One region of the Nocardiopsis mwathae genome, then DNA from elsewhere that is predicted to be linked to it. Evidence: riboswitches for the same ligand, from Rfam matches in the RefSeq annotation. Region 1 holds a riboswitch; the other holds the start of a gene.
What was found. Region 1 has a riboswitch for S-adenosylmethionine ahead of HNR23_RS12700 (aminotransferase class V-fold PLP-dependent enzyme). Riboswitches for the same ligand answer to the same signal wherever they lie in the genome.

Region 1 (9,256 bases):
GCAGCCCACCCGCGCCGAGGCCCTCAAGTCCGCCGTGGGCGCCTAGGAGCCCCCCGGTCACCCCGGCGAACGCAGCCACGCCCGAGGCCCGTCTCCCCGCTATGGGAGACGGGCCTCGGCCTTTTCGGGCCACCTATAACAGGGGAAGAAAAGCCGAGGTAGACGGATTCCCCGTGATTCTTCGGAATCTACCGGTCACCTTCGGTAGCGTCCCGCCATGCCCTCTTTCGAGCACGAACTACTGGTTCGCCTGTTCCACAACCGCCCCGAGTTGGCTCCTGAGGTGCTGCGCGACGTCCTCGGAGCTCAGCTTCCGGAGTACACGGAAGCGATCCTGGGCTGTCCCGACGTTCCCCAGCTGAGGCCTGTCTGCTACACGGCTGACGGGGTCGTGCAGCTGAGAGACGGTCGGACGAGACTGGCGGTCGCCGTCGAGGTGCAGCTGAACAAGGATGATGACAAGCCCTATACGTGGCCGGTGTACGTCTGTGCCCTGCGCGCCCGGCTAAAGCGCCCTGTCCGCCTCCTGGTGGTGTGCCCAGACGAGAAGACAGCCGAGTGGGCACGTACCCCGCTGGTGATCGAAGGCGACCCTGACGGCATGGTCCTGCGCCCGTGGGTACTCGGGCCGTCGGATATCCCGGTGGTGGAGGACCCGGTACAAGCCCGCTCATCCCCGGAACTGTCGGTGCTGTCGGCAGCGGCGCATGGCGACAACGAGTCGGTCCTCAAAGCCACACAGTACGCACTGGACGCAGTGCCCGAAGACCGAACGCTTATCTACAATGACTTCATCGCGTCCAAGCTCAGCTCGGCGGCGCGGAAGACCTGGGAGGACCTGATGGCGACCGGAACCTACGAGTGGCAGACGGACTTCGCCCGCAAGCACATCGCTGAAGGCAAGGCGGAGGGTAAGGCGGAGGACATCATCACCTTCCTCGAAGCCCGGGGTCTGAAGGTGAACGCCGAACAGCAGAAGCGGATTCGGGATTGCACCGACCTTGAGGTGCTCAGTCGATGGGTGCAGCGGGCGGCGAAGGTCAGTAAGGCCGAGGACCTCTTCGACTGACTCACTGCGGCTGCGGTCTTCCGAGAGTGCCGTATGTGCAGGTTCAGCTCGGCGGCGCGGAAGACCTGGGAGGACCTGATGGCGACCGGAACCTACGAGTGGCAGACGGACTTCGCCCGCAAGCACATCGCTGAAGGCAAGGCGGAGGGTAAGGCGGAGGACATCATCACCTTCCTCGAAGCCCGGGGTCTGAAGGTGAACGCCGAACAGCAGAAGCGGATTCGGGATTGCACCGACCTTGAGGTGCTCAGTCGATGGGTGCGGCGGGCGGCGAAGGTCAGTAAGGCCGAGGACCTCTTCGACTGACTCACTGCGGCTGCGGTCTTCCGAGAGTGCCGTATGTGCAGGTTCAGCTCGGCGGCGCGGAAGACCTGGGAGGACCTGATGGCGACCGGAACCTACGAGTGGCAGACGGACTTCGCCCGCAAGCACATCGCTGAAGGTAAGGCGGAGGGTAAGGCGGAGGGTAAGGCGGAGGACATCATCACCTTCCTCGAAGCCCGGGGTCTGAAGGTGAACGCCGAACAGCAGAAGCGGATTCGGGATTGCACCGACCTTGAGGTGCTCAGTCGATGGGTGCGGCGGGCGGCGAAGGTCAGTAAGGCCGAGGACCTCTTCCATTGATCCGCCGCGGTCGCGATCTTTCGACACGGTTGCCTGAGACGCACCGGCCCGGCTTCCGCAGCGGAAGCCGGGCCCGGCTGGTCTCACTACCGGGCCGGATCAGCGTGAGGCTTCGCTACGCCGGTCGGGGATTTCGGACAGGGTCCACTTCTGCAAGGTCTCGAAGGGGCCGTGGTCGAAGCGGCGGAGCCATAGGGTGGCGCCGGCCATCAGGGTGAGGGAGATCGCCGCCCACAGGCCGATCACCCACCACGGCCCGGTTCCGGAGAGCCGCGCGGCCAAGCCGAGGCCGATGCCGTAGCAGGCCAGCATGGCCATCACGTTCTGCAGGACATAGCCGCTGAGGGCCGCCCGGCCGAGGGCGGACACCCCGGTGACCAGCGGCCCCGTGGTGCGGACGCGGTCCATGATCCAACCGACCAGGCCGAGCAGCCCGATGCCGACGATGGGGGCGGCCACGTAGCGGTCGACCAGGAAGAACTCGGGGCCGATCAGGGCGGTGGCGGCGTGCAGCGGGATACCGGCGCCCAGGCCCCAGGCCATGAGCCGCAGGCGGATGCGCCGCCCGGTCGCGTCGTCGCCGAACGCGCCGGCGCGGAACAGCCGGATGCCCAGCAGGAACAGGAACACCATGAGCGGGAACGCGATGACCGGCTCCGCGCGCAGCACGCCGAAGAAGTTGTCCAGCCGCCAGGCCACCTGTTCCAGGTAGCCGCCTTCGGCGAAGAGGCGGACGGCCTCCGGGTCGGGCCGCGGGGGGTCGGCCGCCGCGGCGTCGGGGCCGTCGAAGGCGCGGGTCACATAGACCAGACCGGCGGTCAGCAGCGACATGAACGCCACGTTCAGCACCGCGCCCGACCACATGGCGATGCTCCGCGCGCGTTCCGAACGGGTCAGCAGCCAGGCCACGACGATGGCCGTGACCGCGTATCCCATCAGTACGTCGTAGGCGAAGACCAGGGTGAAGTGGACCAGGCCCTCGAAGAACAGGAACAGCGCCCGCCACATGTAGGGTCCCGGCCACCGCGCGCCGCGCTTGGCCGCCGAACGGAACTGGATGGCCAGTCCGACACCGAACAGCACCGTCAGCATGGTCAGGAACTTGCCGTTGGCGAACCAGCGGAACACTCCGGTGACCACCGACTCCGCGGACGGATCCGCCAGGGCCTCGTCGATCGTGCCGAATTCGCCGCCCCCGCTGAGCAGGGAGGCCTCGGCCCCTAGCGAGGCGAAGATCCACACGTTGGTGCCGAGCGTGCCGATGATGGCCACGCCACGCAGCACGTCCAGGAGCGGCAGCCGTGCACTGGACCCGGACGGTGGCGACTCAGCGCTTTGTGTCCGGCTCTGTACCATGATCCGACTCTCTCCCCGCGGTCGACCGGTGGGCGCACGGCGGCGCCGATGGCCGTTCCAGGGTGGCGGGGTGGGCCGGCCGCGGTCGTCCTGCACGCAGCCGAGATCGCGTGATGCTTTGGATGTAGGCGGCGGATGCGGTGCCGAGGCAGGGCATCCGCCGTCCGCGGGCGGACGAGGGGCGTCCCCGCGAGCGCGGGGACGCCCCACCGCGCCTTCGCCATGTGCCCTTCCGGGCGGTCTCAGATGCGGACCGTGGTGCTGCGGACGATCTCGAAGACGGGGTGGGTGTGCGCCTCGTCGGCGAACCATTCGAGGGGGGAGTCGGGGGCCGCCTTGAAGTAGGGGCCGACGATGGCGACGCGCGGGTGCTGCAGGTACTCCCGCAGGACCGGGGCCGCGCGCTCGGGGTCGACCTCGACGACGCTGATCAGCTCGATCCAGCCGCCGTGGCGCAGGGTGGCGTACCCGTCCTTGCGGATGTTGAGGACCCAGTCGACTTCCCCGTACGGAGCGACGAGGAACCGGCCCTGCTCGTTCTCCACCAGGCTCACCGGTGTCGTCCGCAGGAAGCCGGACTTGCGGCCGCGTGTGGTGAGCAGCTGCATGTCCGACGGGCTGGCCCCGTACTTGATGAAGCCCCCGATGACGGCGTTGGCGGTGCGCCGCAACTTCGTCATCCGGAAGTGACTCGTGTCGTTCCCCATCGACATCTCCCTAATTCGGCTCCCCACTATTGTGCTGGGTACGCCGAGTGGAGCGAGCCCCCGGCCGTCAGCGAAACGCGGAGAGGCCGGTCACGGCCTGGCCGAGGCTGAGCGCGTGGATCTCCTCGGTGCCCTCGTAGGTCGCGACCGTCTCCAGGTTCAGCAGGTGCCGCAGCACCGGGTATTCCAGCGTGATGCCGTTGGCGCCGTGGATCGAGCGTGCCGTGGCCGCCACCCGCTGGGCCGCCGCCACGCAGGCGAACTTGCCGAAGCTCACGTGGTCGCGGTGGCATTCGCCGCGGTCCTTGAGCCGCCCGATCTGCAGCGCGGTGAGCCCTGCCTGGTTGACGTCGACGAGCATGTCGGCGAGCTTGCGCTGGGTGAGCTGGAAGCCGCCGATGGGCCGGCCGAACTGCTCACGGGTCGTCGCGTACTCCAGTGCGGCCGCGTAGCAGGCGCGCGCCGCTCCGGCGGCCCCCCACACGATCCCGTACCGCGCCTCGTTGAGGCAGGACAGCGGGGACCCGAGCCCTGTCGAGCCGGGGAGCACGGCGTCGCCCGGCAGGCGCACCCCGTCCAGGACCAGCTCCGAGGTGATCGAGGCGCGCAGTGAGAGCTTCTTGTGGACGACGTTGGCGGTGAACCCGGGGGCGTCGGTGGGCACCGCGAAGCCGCGGATTCCGTCGTCGGTCACCGCCCACACGACCGCCACGTCGGCGATCGACCCGTTGGTGATCCACATCTTGGTGCCGTCGAGCACCCAGTCCGCGCCGTCGCGGCGGGCGCGCGTCCGCATCGAGCCCGGGTCGCTGCCGGAATCGGGCTCGGTCAGCCCGAAGCAGCCGATCGCCTCGCCGGCCGCCATGCGCGGCAGCCAGTGCTCCTTCTGCTCCTCGGACCCGAACTTGTGGATCGCGGTCATCGCCAGCGACCCCTGCACCGACACGAAGCTGCGCAGCCCCGAGTCGACCGCCTCCAGTTCACGGCAGGCCAGCCCGTACTCCACGGCGCTCACCCCCGCGCAGCCGTAGCCCTCCAGGTGCATCCCGAACACGCCGAGGTCGCCGAACGCCTTGGCCAGCGAACGCGGGTCGGGGATGGTCCCGGCATCGAACCAGTCGGCCACGTGCGGCCGCAGCTCACGGTCGGCGAAGTCGCGCACGGTGTCGCGGATGTCGCGCTCCTCGCCGGACAGCGATCCGTCCACGGCCAGGAAGTCATGCGGGTCGGGCGGTGCGGCCCTGTGCCGTTCGCTCATCGGGGGACGTCCTTTCCGATCGTTCCGATCCCGGTGCCGGAAGCGGTTGACTGATGCACGGCGCCGCGTTCGAGCAGGGCGCCGATGCGGTCCTCGGGTACCGCCAGCTCGCGCAGCACCTCGACCGAATGCTGGCCGAGCAGCGGCGGAGGCAGGAGCGGGCCGCCGGCTCCGGTGCCCGCCGGGGTCGACTCCAGCCGGAAGCCGGCCCGGATCTGCTCCATCGGTCCGGCCACCGGGTGGTCGACGCCCAGCAGCACGTCGTCCCCGGCCGCCTCGGCGCTGCGGATCGCGTCCAGGACGCCGCGTACCTTGCCGACGGGCACCCCGGCGGCCAGCAGGAGCTTCACCCACTCTTCCGAGGGGCGGGCGCGCAGCGTCGCGCCGATCTCGGCGACCAGCTCCGCGCGGTGCGCCACACGCTGGGGGTTGGTGGCGTAGCGGGGGTCCTCGGCCAGGTCGGCGCGGTCCAGCGCGGCGCACAGCCTGCGGTACAGCGCGTCGTTCCCGGCGGCGATGACGATGTCGGCGTCCGCGGTCGGGAACGCCTGGTAGGGCACGATCGTGGAGTGGGCGTTGCCCAGGCGCGGCGGGTCCTCACCGGTCACCAGCGCCTGCTGGGTGAGGTTGACCAGGCTGGAGAGCGCCGAGTTGACGAGCGAAGCGGTGATGTGCTCGCCGACGCCGGTGGTGCGGGCGCGCAGCAGGGCGCCGAGGATCGCCACCGCCGCGTTCAGCCCGGTGAGCACGTCGGTCATGGCGACCCCGACCTTGCAGGGCGCCCCGCCGGGTTCACCGGTGGCCGCCATCAGGCCGCTCTCCGCCTGCACGATGATGTCGAAGCCGGGACGCCCCTCGGGCGCGTGCTCGGGGCCGAAACCGGTGATGGAGCAGTACACGACGGCGGGGTTGCGGGCGGAGACCGCGGCGTGGTCCAGGCCCAGGCGCTCGATCACGCCGGGGCGGAAGTTCTGGATCACCACGTCGGCGCGGGCGCACAGCTCGCGGACGGCCGTCAACCCCTCCTCGTCCTTCAGGTCGACGGCGAGACTCCGCTTGCCCCGGTTGACCGAGAGATAGTAGGCGGACTCGCCCCCCGCCCACGGCGGGCCCCAGGAGCGGGTGTCGTCCCCGAGCTCGGGGTGTTCGACCTTGACGACCTCGGCGCCGAGGTCGGCCAGGAGCATCGTGGCGTAGGGCCCGGCCAGGACCCGGGACAGGTCGGCCACCCGCACGCCCGCCAGTGGCCGGGCCGGGCGGTCGCTGGCCGGAGTCGGTGTGTCCACTGTCGGCGGCGTCCCTTCCGTGTCGTGTCCGTGTCGAGTGCGTGTCGCGCATCCCACCGAGCCGCTACCGCGCGGCCGCTCGGGACTCGCGGAGCTGGTGGTAGGTCTCCAGGCAGCGGCGCAGGGCCGTGGTCAGGGCGGCCCCGGACTGCCCGGCGTAGCGGGTCTGAACGCGTTCGACGATCTCGGCGATGTCGTCGCGGACCGACAACCCCTCGACCAGCACGCGGAAGAACTCCTTGGCCAGATCGGTGAGGAGAGTGGTGTCGGCGGCGACGATCCGGCCGTCGGCCAGGTGCACGGCGAGCACGACGCCGAGCCGTTCGTACTGGGAGTGGCTCGCCACCGAGTCGGGGAGACGGGCGTAGCCGGAGACGAGGACGACCTCGGGATCGTCGAGGAGGCGCTGCAGCCGATCGCGTTCGTGCACGGTGGAAATCCCTCCGGTGGGCAGGCGGAAACCCCGGTTGTGCTGGAGTCTCTCGCCTGGCAGGACGGCAGGGCGGACCCGACGTCCACAGCGGGAGGGCAGTCGCCCTCAGTATCTCCGATGAGTGTGCCGCGTTGTCAACGCTCGCCGCCGACCGGGTCGGGCATCGGACGCCGGGGGCGGTTGCGGCCGCCGGATCGGCGGATCCGGCAAGAGAGGGAGGGGCCGGTACGGGCGCTGTGCGAGTGCGCTATAGTGCCTGGCAGGTCATGAGCGCCAGCGTCAAGCCCCGGCTTGCTGGCCGGCAACCCTCCTTCCGCGGTGGGGTGCCCCGGGTGAGGACCAGGTCGAGACACGACCGCATTCCGTACACGTGTCAGGCAAGCGCGGACCCCACCGGGTTCGGACCACGGCGGCGCCGTATGCGCCGCCATGCTCCCCGGGGTCCCTGACGGCCCCAGGAGGAGCCACGATGACCGCTGTCACCGCCACCCCGTCCACCCGCCCCGCCGCCTGTGACCCGGCCGCCCGCGCCGCGTCGGCCGTCGGCCCCGCCACCGCCGGACCCGGTGTGGGTGTGGTCGGAGCCGACGTCCGCATCCCCCTGGTCACCGGCGAGCGCGCCACCTACGCCAACTTCGACTACGCCGCCAGCGCCCCCTGCCTCACGGCGGTGCGCGAGGTCCTGGACGCCGCCCTGCCCTACTACGCCAGCGTGCACCGGGGGGCCGGATACCACTCGCAGGTCAGCACCGACGCCTACGAGCAGGCGCGCCGGTCGGTGGCCCGATTCGTCGGGGCGCGCCACAACGACGCCGTGGTGTTCGTCCGCGGCACCACCGACGCCCTGAACCTGCTCGCCCGCTCGGTCCCCCGGGACTGCACGGTCGTCGTCTTCTCCGCCGAGCACCACGCCAGCCTGCTGCCCTGGCAGCACCGGGGGAGCAGGGCGGGCCAGGTCATCCGCCTGCCGCTGCCGCACAGCCCGTCCGCCGCCGTGGCGGCGGCCCGCGAGGCCCTGCGCACCGCCCCCGAAGGGCCGCGCCTGCTGTGCGTGACCGGCGCCTCCAACGTCACCGGCGAGATCTGGCCGATCGAGGAGCTGACCGCCGTCGCGCACACCGCCGGTGCGCGCATCGTCGTCGACGCCGCCCAGCTCGTCCCGCACCGCGCGTTCAGCCTCGCCGCCACAGGTGCCGACTACGTCGCCTTCTCCGGGCACAAGCTCTACGCTCCGTTCGGGGCGGGCGTTCTCGCCGGGCGCACCGACTGGCTGCAGGCCGCCACCCCCTACCTGGCGGGTGGCGGCGCCACCGGCAGCGTCACCGAACACGACGTGCGGTGGAACGACCTGCCCGCGCGGCACGAGGCGGGCAGCCCCAACGTGCTGGGCGCGGTGGCGCTCGCCGCGGCCTGCGACGTCCTCACCGAGGCCGGGCAGGAGCGGCTGCACGCGCGGGAGCAGGCGCTCCTGGGCCGACTGCGGGCGGGGCTCGCGGAGACCGAGGGGGTGCGCGACCTCGCCCTGTGGGACGCCGACCACCCGCGCGTGGGCATCGTGTCCTTCGTGGTCGACGGGCTGCCCGCCGACCTGGTGGCCGCCGCGCTGTCCGCCGAGTACGGGATCGGGGTGCGCGACGGGCTATTCTGCGCCCACCTGCTCACCCGCCACCTGCTGCCCGAAGGGCACGACCAGGCGGTGCGCGCGAGCCTCGGGCTGGGCACCACCGAGGAGCATGTCGACCGGCTGGTCGAAGCCGTCGCCCGGCTGGCCGCGCAGGGCCCGGGCTGGGAGTACCGCGAGGACGACGGCCGTGTCGTACCGGTGCCCGACCCCCGGGCACTGCGGTGAGATGCCTCGGGTCCCCGGCGTCAAGGGCACGACGGGGCCGAGGGTGTGGACGTGCGTCGGGTGAATGAGATAGCTCACACGCGATACCATCGGGCGCTAACGACACGGCGGCGGTGACCCGGGGGCCAAGGACACGATCCGCGCCCCCCGCTCCGCGCGCCCAGGCACCGGCCGAGGGTTCGGAGAACGCGATCGTGACTGACGAGCGGCGGGCACTGCACATCGTCGAGGATCCACCGGCGATCGATGTGCCGCCCCCGCGCGTGATCCGCATCGACGAGCACCGGCTGCGCCGCGGAGCGGACGGGGATGCGCCGTCCGCGGCGGACCAGGGGGCCGCAGCACGCCCCACCGCACCCGGCTCGGCCGAGCCTCCCGAGGTCACCCGCGCCAAGCGGGGCTTCCTCCGGCGCGCGGCCGGGTACCTCGCGGCCGACGCGGGGATCCGCCAGTTCGTCGACATCGGCTCCCGGCTGCCGGCCGACGACGGCATCGGCGGCGCCGTGCACGAGCACGCGCCGGACGCCCGGGTCGTCTACGTCGAAACCGGATCCACGGTGCCGATACGGGGGTGCGGGGCGGCCGGGGACGCGGCCGTCTCCGTGGCCGCGGTCCACCGGCCGGACCCGGCCTCCCTCATCTCACTGCTGGACCTGCGCGGGCTCGTCGACTTC
Region 2 (9,256 bases), 1.5 Mb from region 1:
TGTCCCGCAACCTGATCGACGGCCGCGTCCGGCTCGACGACTACGACCCCAAGTGGCCTTTCCTGTTCGAGCGCGAGGCGGAGCGGATCCGCGAGGTCCTGGGAGAGCGGGTGCTGCGCCTGGAGCACGTCGGTTCGACGTCGGTGCCCGGCCTGGCCGCCAAGCCGTGCGTCGACATGCTGATGCTCCTCGCCGACGCCGCGGATGAGGACGCCTATGTGCCCGACCTGGAGAAGGCCGGGTATGTGCTGGTCATCCGCGAGCCGGACTGGCACGAGCACCGGGTGCTCAAGGGGCCCGACGTCAACATCAACCTGCACGTCTTCACGGTCGGCTCGCCCGAGCCCGACCGGTTGCTGGCGTTCCGCGACCGGCTGCGCGCCCATCCCGCCGAGCGCGAGGCCTACGAGCGGGTCAAGCGTGAACTGAGCGACCGGACGTGGGACGACATCCAGGACTACGCCGACGCGAAGTCGCAGGTAGTCGAGGAGATCATCGCCCGCGCCATGGCCGAGCGGAAGTCCTGACCCCGCGGAGCGGGTGCGGGTGCCGTGGCCCGGCGGTTCAGCCGCCGGGCCACGGCCGCAGGACGACCGGTCCGCCGCCGGCCGGTCAGGCGATCGCTCGGAGCTGTTCGGCGAACCAGCGCTGCGGAGGCATGGCGGTCGCGCTCTCCACCAGGCGGTCGCAGCGGGAGCGGCGCTCCGCGGCCGACATGGCCAGGCCGGTGTGCAGGGCCTCCGCTGTCTCGGAGACGTCGTAGGGGTTGACCAGCAGGGCGTCGGCGCCCAGTTCGTCGGCGGCGCCGGCCTCGGTGGACAGCACCAGCGCGCAGCCGTCGTGGGACAGCACCGGCCCCTCCTTGGCGACCAGGTTCATCCCGTCGCGGATGGGGTTGACCAGCAGCACGTCGGCGAGCTGGTAAGCGGCCAGGGAGCGCGGGTAATCGTCGTTGACCTCCAGGATCAGCGGGGTCCACTCGGCGGTGCCGAACTCGTCGTTGATCTCCTTGGCGACGCGCCGCACCGCCTCGGTGTACTCGCGGTACTCCGGGACGTCCCCGCGGCTGGGGTAGGCGAAGGCGAGGTGGGTGACCCGGCCCCGCCACTCCGGACGGGTGGCCAGCAGCTCGCGGTAGGCCTCCAGGCCGCGGACGATGTTCTTGGACAGCTCGGTGCGGTCGACGCGGACGACCAGCAGGGTGTCGCCGACGCGCTCGCGCAGGGCGGTGCGCCGGTCGGCCACGTCCGGGGCCGCGGCGCGTTCGCGCAGGCCGTCGGCGTCCGCGCCGAGCGGGTGCACACCGACGTGGATCACCCGGCCGCCGTACTCGACGGTGCGCTTGGCCCAGTCGACGTCGCTGCGCAGGAAGGTCTCGCAGCAGCGCAGGAAGGCGTCGGCCCAGCGTCGGCTGAGGAAGCCGAGGTGGTCGGCGCCGAGCATGCCCTCCAGCAGCTCGCGGCCGATGTCGGTGGGCAGCAGGCGGAAGTACTCCGGCGGCGCCCAGGGGGTGTGCGAGAAGTGCGCGATGCGCAGGTCGGGGCGGCGCCCGCGGAGGATCCGCGGCACGAGGGCCAGGTGGTAGTCCTGCACGGCCACCCGCGCGTTGTCGGCCGCGCCGGTGAGCAGGGCCTCGGCGAAGGCGGCGTTGTAGGCGCGGTAGTCGGCCCACTGGGCGCGGAACTCGGCACCGAAGGCGGGCTTGTTCGGGGTGTCGTAGAGCAGGTGCTGGACGAACCAGAGGGTGGAGTTGGCCACCGAGGTGTAGGCGCTTGTGAAGACGTCCGGCGGGATGTCCAGCATCCGTACGCGCATGCCGCCGAGGTCGAAGCCGCCTTTGTCCAGTCGGGCGTCGGGCGCACCGGCCGCGGCCCGGCGGTCGGCGTCGGAGAGCGCGGCGCACACCCACAGGGTGTCGGTCTCGGCCGCGACGGAACTCAGGCCGGAGACCAGGCCTCCGCCTCCGCGCCGGTAGTCGAGGGATCCGTCGGCATTGACCGAGAAGGACACCGGCCCCCTGTTGGAAGCGACGAGGATCTGCGCCTTGTCCACCTGATCAACCACCTCTCGCGCGAACAGTGTAAACGGAAGAGCTTGAGCGAATCGTACGAAACGGACTGAAACTCGGCTAAACGTGCGAATGTACAGATATCGGAAAGCTTGCGTCGGTGCAGGACCATGATGCAACGGGTGGTCGTGGTCGAGGGCGGCCGCCCGCGGACGTCCCTAGGTCTCGCCAGTGTCGGCGGGGCGCAAACCCGCTCCCGGCCCTGCCCGAATTCCGGAAGTTTCCCCCCGGATGTCCCTGGCCGGTGCTTTCCCTCCGAGGCCCGGTGTCGGGAGCGGCGGGCGGGCTATGGGGTGAACCCACAGGTCGGAAGGTGTCGAGCGAGTTGCGGTGGACGCGGCGTCTCACGATGTGAGCGGATTCGTGTAATACACGTCACCCCCCATGGAAACGCCGCATGTCCGTCGGTTACAGTGACCAACGGATCCCCACCGGGTCCGTCGACAACTTCATGACAACTTCATATTGCTCATCCAGAGGGGTGGAGGGACCGGCCCTGCGAAGCCCCGGCAACCATCTCGGTGCGTACTTCTCGCTGTGACCCGCGAGGCGGCCGAGGCAGGTGCCAACTCCGGCCCGTGGCCAGATCGGTCGACGGGAAAGATGAGGGGAGACGCCTCGCCATGGCGATTACCGCCGCCGAACCCGAAGCCGCCGCCACCGCCCGCTCCTTCGGCCCCGCCGTCGCGCTGTCCTGCCGGGAGTGCGAGGAACGCTACGACCTCGGCCCGCGCTTCGCGTGTGAGTTCTGTTTCGGCCCGCTGGAGATCGCCTACGACTTCGGCACCGTCACACGCGCGTCCATCGAGCGCGGCCCCAAGAACATCTGGCGCTACGCCGACCTGCTGCCCGTCCCGGCCGATGTCGCCTCGCTACCCAACATGAACCCCGGCCTGACCCCGCTCGTCCGGGCGGACCGGCTGGCCGCCGAACTCGGGCTGCGCTCGGTGCACGTCAAGGACGACTCCGGCAACCCCACGCACTCCTTCAAGGACCGTGTGGTGGCCATCGCCGTCGAGGCCGCGCGCACGTTCGGCTTCCGCACGCTGTCCTGCTCGTCCACCGGCAACCTGGCCGGGGCGGTCGGCGCCGCCGCCGCCCGCGCCGGATTCGACTCGTGCGTGTTCATCCCGGCCGGGCTGGAGGAGGGCAAGGTGGTCATGGCCGCCGTCTACGGCGGCAAGGTCGTGGCCCTCGACGGCCACTACGACGACGTCAACCGCTTCTGCTCCGAGCTCATCGGCGACAGCGCCGGTGAGGACTGGGGCTTCGTCAACGTCAACCTGCGCCCCTACTACGCCGAGGGCTCCAAGACGCTGGCCTACGAGATCGCCGAACAGCTGGGCTGGCGGCTGCCGGAGCAGATCGTCATCCCGATCGCCTCGGGATCCCAGCTCACCAAGATCGACAAGGGCTTCCGCGAGCTCATCGCGCTGGGCCTGGTGGAGGACCGCCCCTACAAGGTCTTCGGCGCGCAGGCCACCGGCTGCTCCCCGGTCGCCCGGGCCTGGGAACGCGGGCACGACGTCATCCAGCCGGTCAAGCCCGACACCATCGCCAAGTCGCTGGCGATCGGCAACCCCGCCGACGGCCCCTACGTCCTCGACATCTGCGCTCGCACCGGTGGGGCGGTGGCGCACGTGAGCGACGCCGAGGTCGTCGACGCCATCAAGCTGCTGGCCCGCACCGAGGGCATCTTCGCCGAGACCGCCGGCGGCGTGACGACCGGCGTGCTGCGCAAGCTGGCCGCCGAGGGCGTGCTCGACCCGGGCGCCGAGACCGTCGTGCTGAACACCGGCGACGGACTCAAGACGTTGAACGCCGTGGACTCCGGCGTCACCGCGACCATCAAGCCGTCCCTGGACGCGTTCAAGGACGCCGGGCTGCTCTGACCCGGCCGACCCGCGGCCGACCGCGGCCGCCCGCCGACCACAGCCGCCGATCCGCGACCCACGACCCACCCCGCACCCGTCAGGAGTACTTCGCAGCCATGAGCGTCAGTGTCCGCGTGCCGACCATTCTCCGCAGCTACACCAAGGACGCCGCCGAGGTGAGTGCCGAGGGCGCCACTCTCGCCGACGTCCTCGCCGACCTGGAGGCCAACTACCCGGGCATCCAGGCGCGCATCCTCGACGATTCCGGCAAGATCCGCCGGTTCGTCAACGTGTACGTGGGCGACGAGGACGTCCGCTTCGCCGACGGGCTGGCGACCGCCACCGCCAATGGGGTGCAGATCTCGATCATCCCGGCGGTCGCCGGGGGCTGCTAGCTCCTTCGCGTCGTCCCAGGAAACCGCGCCTGCCAACCCCTTCGGCGGGCGCGGTTTTCGTGCCTCTCCGGGGGCTGGTCGGGGCCGTGAAACCCCTATTGACCTGCGGGTAGCCGAGCTTCCACAACTTCGCTGAGTCGTTTGCACTCAACCGGCCCGAGTGCTAAAAAAGGAGCGTTAGCACTCTGGGATCATGAGTGCTAAGTCAGGATCGAGACGATGAGGCCGCGGTCTCCGGCAGTCGGGTTGCCGGGGAGAAGCCGCGGTCGTCCGTCGCGGGCGTCGGCTCGTTCCCTCGCGTATCAGCCCGGTCACGGGAGGACTAGAACTCTATGGCAGCCAAACTGATCGCGTTCGACGAGGAAGCCCGGCGCGGCCTCGAACGTGGCATGAACACGCTTGCTGACGCCGTCAAGGTGACGCTCGGCCCCAAGGGCCGCAACGTCGTCCTTGAGAAGAAGTGGGGCGCCCCGACCATCACCAACGATGGTGTCTCCATCGCCAAGGAGATCGAGCTCGAAGACCCGTGGGAGAAGATCGGCGCCGAGCTCGTCAAGGAGGTCGCCAAGAAGACCGACGACGTCGCGGGTGACGGCACCACCACCGCCACCGTGCTGGCCCAGGCGCTGGTGCGCGAGGGTCTGCGCAACGTCGCCGCCGGCGCCAACCCGGTCGGCCTGAAGCGCGGCATCGAGACCGCCGTCTCCCGCATCAGCGAGGAGCTGGCCAAGCTGTCCAAGGACGTGGAGACCAAGGAGCAGATCGCCTCCACCGCCTCCATCTCCGCCAGCGACGCCCAGATCGGCGAGGTCATCGCCGAGGCGATGGACAAGGTCGGCAAGGAAGGCGTCATCACCGTCGAGGAGGGCCAGACCTTCGGTCTGGAGCTCGAACTCGCCGAGGGCATGCGCTTCGACAAGGGCTACATCTCGCCCTACTTCGCCACCGACCTTGAGCGCATGGAGACGGTCCTTGAGGACCCCTACATCCTCATCGTCAACTCCAAGATCTCGAACAACAACGAGTTCCTCCCCGTCGTGGAGAAGGTCCTGCAGGCCGGCCGTCCGCTGATGGTCATCGCCGAGGACCTTGAGGGCGGCGCGCTGCAGACGCTCGTCGTCAACAAGATCCGCGGCACCTTCAAGTCCGTCGCCGTCAAGGCCCCGGGCTTCGGTGACCGCCGCAAGGCCCAGCTCGGCGACATCGCCGTGCTGACCGGCGGCCAGGTCATCACCGAGGAGGTCGGCCTCAAGCTGGAGAACACCGAGCTCGACATGCTCGGCCGCGCCCGCAAGGTCGTCGTCACCAAGGACGAGACCACCATCGTCGACGGCGCCGGCGACGCCACCGCCATCGCCGGCCGTGTCAACGAGATCCGCAACGAGATCGAGCGCACCGACTCCGACTACGACCGCGAGAAGCTGCAGGAGCGCCTCGCGCGTCTGGCCGGCGGCGTCGCCGTCATCAAGGCCGGTGCCGCCACCGAGGTGGAGCTCAAGGAGCGCAAGCACCGCATCGAGGACGCCGTCCGCAACGCCAAGGCCGCGGTCGAGGAGGGCATCCTGCCCGGCGGTGGCGTCGCGCTGCTGCAGGCGGGTGTCCCGGCCTTCGAGAAGCTGGACCTGTCCGGCGACGAGGCCATCGGCGCCGACATCGTCCGCCGCTCCATCGAGGAGCCGCTGAAGCAGATCGCGGTCAACGCCGGCCTCAACGGCGGCGTCGTCGCGGAGAAGGTCAAGGGCCTCGACGCCGGTGTCGGCCTCAACGCCGCCACGGGCGAGTACACCGACCTGTTCAAGGACGGCGTCATCGACCCGACCAAGGTCACCCGCTCCGCGCTGCAGAACGCGGCCTCCATCGCCGGTCTGTTCCTGACCACCGAGGCCGTCATCGCCGAGAAGCCGGAGAAGGCCGCCCCGGCCGCTCCGGACGCCGGCATGGGCGGCATGGACTTCTAAGGACCCACGGGTTCTGGCGTCCAGGTACGCGTCACCAGCCTGCGACGATCGGGCGGTCCCCCTTGCGGGGGCCGCCCTTTCGCGTGTTCGCAAGCGTGTGACGCGGGCAACTCTGAGAAAAGGATGAAATCCGACTTATCTCCTACTAACATCGGGCGGGCAGCGTCACCCGAAAAAGGTCTTTTTCCGGATATCGCTGTCCGAAGGTGCCCCCAACGATGTGGGTCTTATTTGATCCACGTGAATGAGCATCCGTCGCGTTAACGACGTATTGCGGCGGCGTGAATTCCCGTGGATCTGATGTCTCGCAAGTCCCCTGACCTCGGGCGATGTCCTCCTCATGCGGCTATGTCGACGGTTGTCGATGTAGGCCGACGTGCGGTATCGGACCGCGACGTCTTCCTTCGGTGGATGCCATTCCATTGGTTTTTCTTTTGGGTTTCTTTGCTATCGTTCCTGCATGGCAACCGGGGGCCAAATGAAGTTCACCGAGATTTCTGATATCGACGTCGAACCGGGCGCGCTGACCGAGTGGCGGCCCTGGGGTGGGCCGGACGGGAGCCGATGGAGGACCGACGAACGGCCGCCCTCCTACGTTCAGGAAGCCCACGTGCGCGGCCGCCTGGCCGGCGTCAGCCGGGGCCGCGCGTCGCCGTCCTGGCTCGCCACCGTCTTCGACCTGCCGGGCCGCCTCGACCCGGAGGCGTTCCGCACCGCCCTTCTCACCTGGATCGACCAGCATGAGACGCTGCGCAGCGGGCTGCGCGTCGACGGGGACCGCATCACCCGCGTCACGCTCGCCAAGGGCGAGGTCGAACTGTGCGGGACACCCGTCGGCGACTACACCGACACCGCCCAGCTGACCGAGCGGCTCGAGTCCTTCTTCGACCGGGAGACCGACCCGCTGGCCTGGCCGGCCTACGCCTGCGCCACGATCTCGCGGGCCGGCTCCACCACCGTGTGCCTCGGCTTCGACCACTCCAACGTCGACGGCTACTCGATCCTCCTGATCGCCCAGGAGATCCGCTGGCTGTACGCGGCCGCCGTGGTGGGCTCCCGGCCCGACCCCACGGACGTCGGCAGCTACCTGGACTTCTCGCACATCGAGCGGTCGGCCGCCGCCGAGGTCGACTCCGACCACGAGGCCGTCACCCGGTGGCGGGACTTCCTCGCGGCCAACGGGTGGAAGCTGCCCGAGTTCCCGGCGGCCCGGCTGGTCGAGGGCGGGGTCGAGGGCGGGTACGAGGACTACGCGGACTACGACGACCCGGCCCTGTACGACGACATGACGGCGCCGCAGCTCAGCGGGGACGAACTCATCCTCGACGCGGAGCAGGCCACGGCCTTCGACGCCGCCTGCCGCAAGAGCGGGGGGTCGCCGCTGGCCGGGATCCTCACCTGCCTGGGCCTCGCCGGGCGGGAAAGCCTCGGCCAGGACGAGTTCCGGGCACTGACCATCTTCCACACCCGCAACCACCCCAAGTGGGCGCGCTCGCTCGGCTGGTACGTGGGCCTGGCACCGGTCCACTTCCCCGTCGCAGGACCCGACACCTTCCCGAAGGTGCTCACGGGCGCCGCGGACGCGGTCAAGGCGGCCAAGCCGCTGTCGGAGGTCCCCTTCGCCCGGGTGGTCGAACTGCTCGGCGCCGAGCTGGAGCCGCGGTTCGTCGTGTCCTACGTCGACATGCGGCTGACGCCCGGCGCGCGCTACTGGAAGGAGTGGCGGATGCACACCCTGCGCAGCCGCAGCCACCACCCGCACGAGGTCTACCTGTGGATCAACCGCGGGTTCGACGGCACGCGGGTCAGCTTCCGCTACCCGGCCGTCGGTAACCGCGCCACGGCCGCACGACTCTACATCGACAACGCGGCGGCGCAGATGAAACGCGTCGCCGACGGCGGGGAGCTCACCGCATCCCCGCAACCCGCCGCCGGAGCCCACCCGGTGACCGCCGACATGGAGGCCGCATCATGCTGATGACGAAGATCGTCGAGTACAGCCCCGAGCCCGGTGAGCTGGTCGAGTTCGAGGTACAGGACACCGCCGGAACCGGGTGGAGCGAGCACCCCGAACCGCCGTCCTGGATCCAGCAGCACCACACCCGCCTGTGGCTGGCCAACCAGGCCGCGGAGCGCCCGACCACGCCGTGGGTGTGCATCGCCTTCGACCTGCCCGGCCGCCTGGACACCGACGCCATGGCCGCCGCCCTGGAGACGTGGGCGCGCCGCCACCCCACGCTGCTGACCTGGTTCGCCGCGGACGACAGCGGGCTGAAGCGCTACGCCATGCCCCCGGACAAGCTGGCGATCCGCCCGGTGTCCCAGGGCGTGGTCGAGGAGCCCGCCGCGATCCGCGCCCATGTGCGCAACCGCCTGGACACCTCGGTCAACCCGATGCAGTGGCCGCCGTTCGCGATGACCGCGATCGTCCGCGAGACCACCTCCACCATCGTCTACGCGGTCGACCACGCCCACTGCGACGGGGTGTCGCTGATGCTGGTGTTCGCCGAGCTCCGCGCCCTCTATGAGGCCGAACTGGAGGGGGTCGACCACGGGCTGCCCAGCGTCGGCTCGTACGTCGACTACTGCGGGGTGGAACGGGAGCGGCTGGCGCACATCGGGCCGGAGACGCCGGGTGTCGACCGCTGGGTGGACTTCTGGCAGGGCGGGGGCGACCGGACGGTCCCACTGGACCTCGGCACCGAGCCGGGCGAGACCTACCCCGCGATCTTCATCGAGGAGGACGTGTTCACCCCGGTCGAGGCGGACGTGTTCTCCCAGGTGTGCAAGGCGGGCGGGGGCGGGTTCACCGCCGGGATGTTCGCCGCGCTCGGCATCTGCGGGCTCGAACTGAACGGCACCGAGGCCTACCGCGGCCTCACCGTCATGCAGACCCGCGACGAGGCGCGCTGGTTCGGCGCCCAGGGGTGGTTCGTCAACGTCGTACCGATCACCTTCCAG

Region 2: another riboswitch for S-adenosylmethionine. It lies ahead of thrC (threonine synthase); the one in region 1 lies ahead of HNR23_RS12700 (aminotransferase class V-fold PLP-dependent enzyme).

Annotation. Positions count from the first base shown of each region.
Region 1 covers NZ_JACHDS010000001.1:2,936,622-2,945,877, reverse strand. Annotated here, with positions in the region: gene metK (methionine adenosyltransferase) at 1-46, shown strand, start outside; gene HNR23_RS12740 (hypothetical protein) at 218-1,069, shown strand; gene HNR23_RS12735 (hypothetical protein) at 1,148-1,375, shown strand; gene HNR23_RS12730 (hypothetical protein) at 1,454-1,693, shown strand; gene HNR23_RS12725 (DUF418 domain-containing protein) at 1,793-3,049, opposite strand; gene HNR23_RS12720 (nitroreductase/quinone reductase family protein) at 3,292-3,756, opposite strand; gene HNR23_RS12715 (acyl-CoA dehydrogenase family protein) at 3,824-5,014, opposite strand; gene HNR23_RS12710 (CoA transferase) at 5,011-6,300, opposite strand; gene HNR23_RS12705 (DUF3870 domain-containing protein) at 6,365-6,730, opposite strand; SAM riboswitch class IV at 6,996-7,123, shown strand; gene HNR23_RS12700 (aminotransferase class V-fold PLP-dependent enzyme) at 7,203-8,582, shown strand; gene HNR23_RS12695 (SAM-dependent methyltransferase) at 8,777-9,256, shown strand, end outside.
Region 2 covers NZ_JACHDS010000001.1:4,446,066-4,455,321, reverse strand. Annotated here, with positions in the region: gene HNR23_RS19420 (GrpB family protein) at 1-527, shown strand, start outside; gene HNR23_RS19415 (trehalose-6-phosphate synthase) at 613-2,052, opposite strand; SAM riboswitch class I at 2,535-2,678, shown strand; gene thrC (threonine synthase) at 2,692-3,960, shown strand; gene HNR23_RS19405 (MoaD/ThiS family protein) at 4,059-4,337, shown strand; gene groL (chaperonin GroEL) at 4,670-6,295, shown strand; gene HNR23_RS19395 (condensation domain-containing protein) at 6,756-8,273, shown strand; gene HNR23_RS19390 (condensation domain-containing protein) at 8,267-9,256, shown strand, end outside.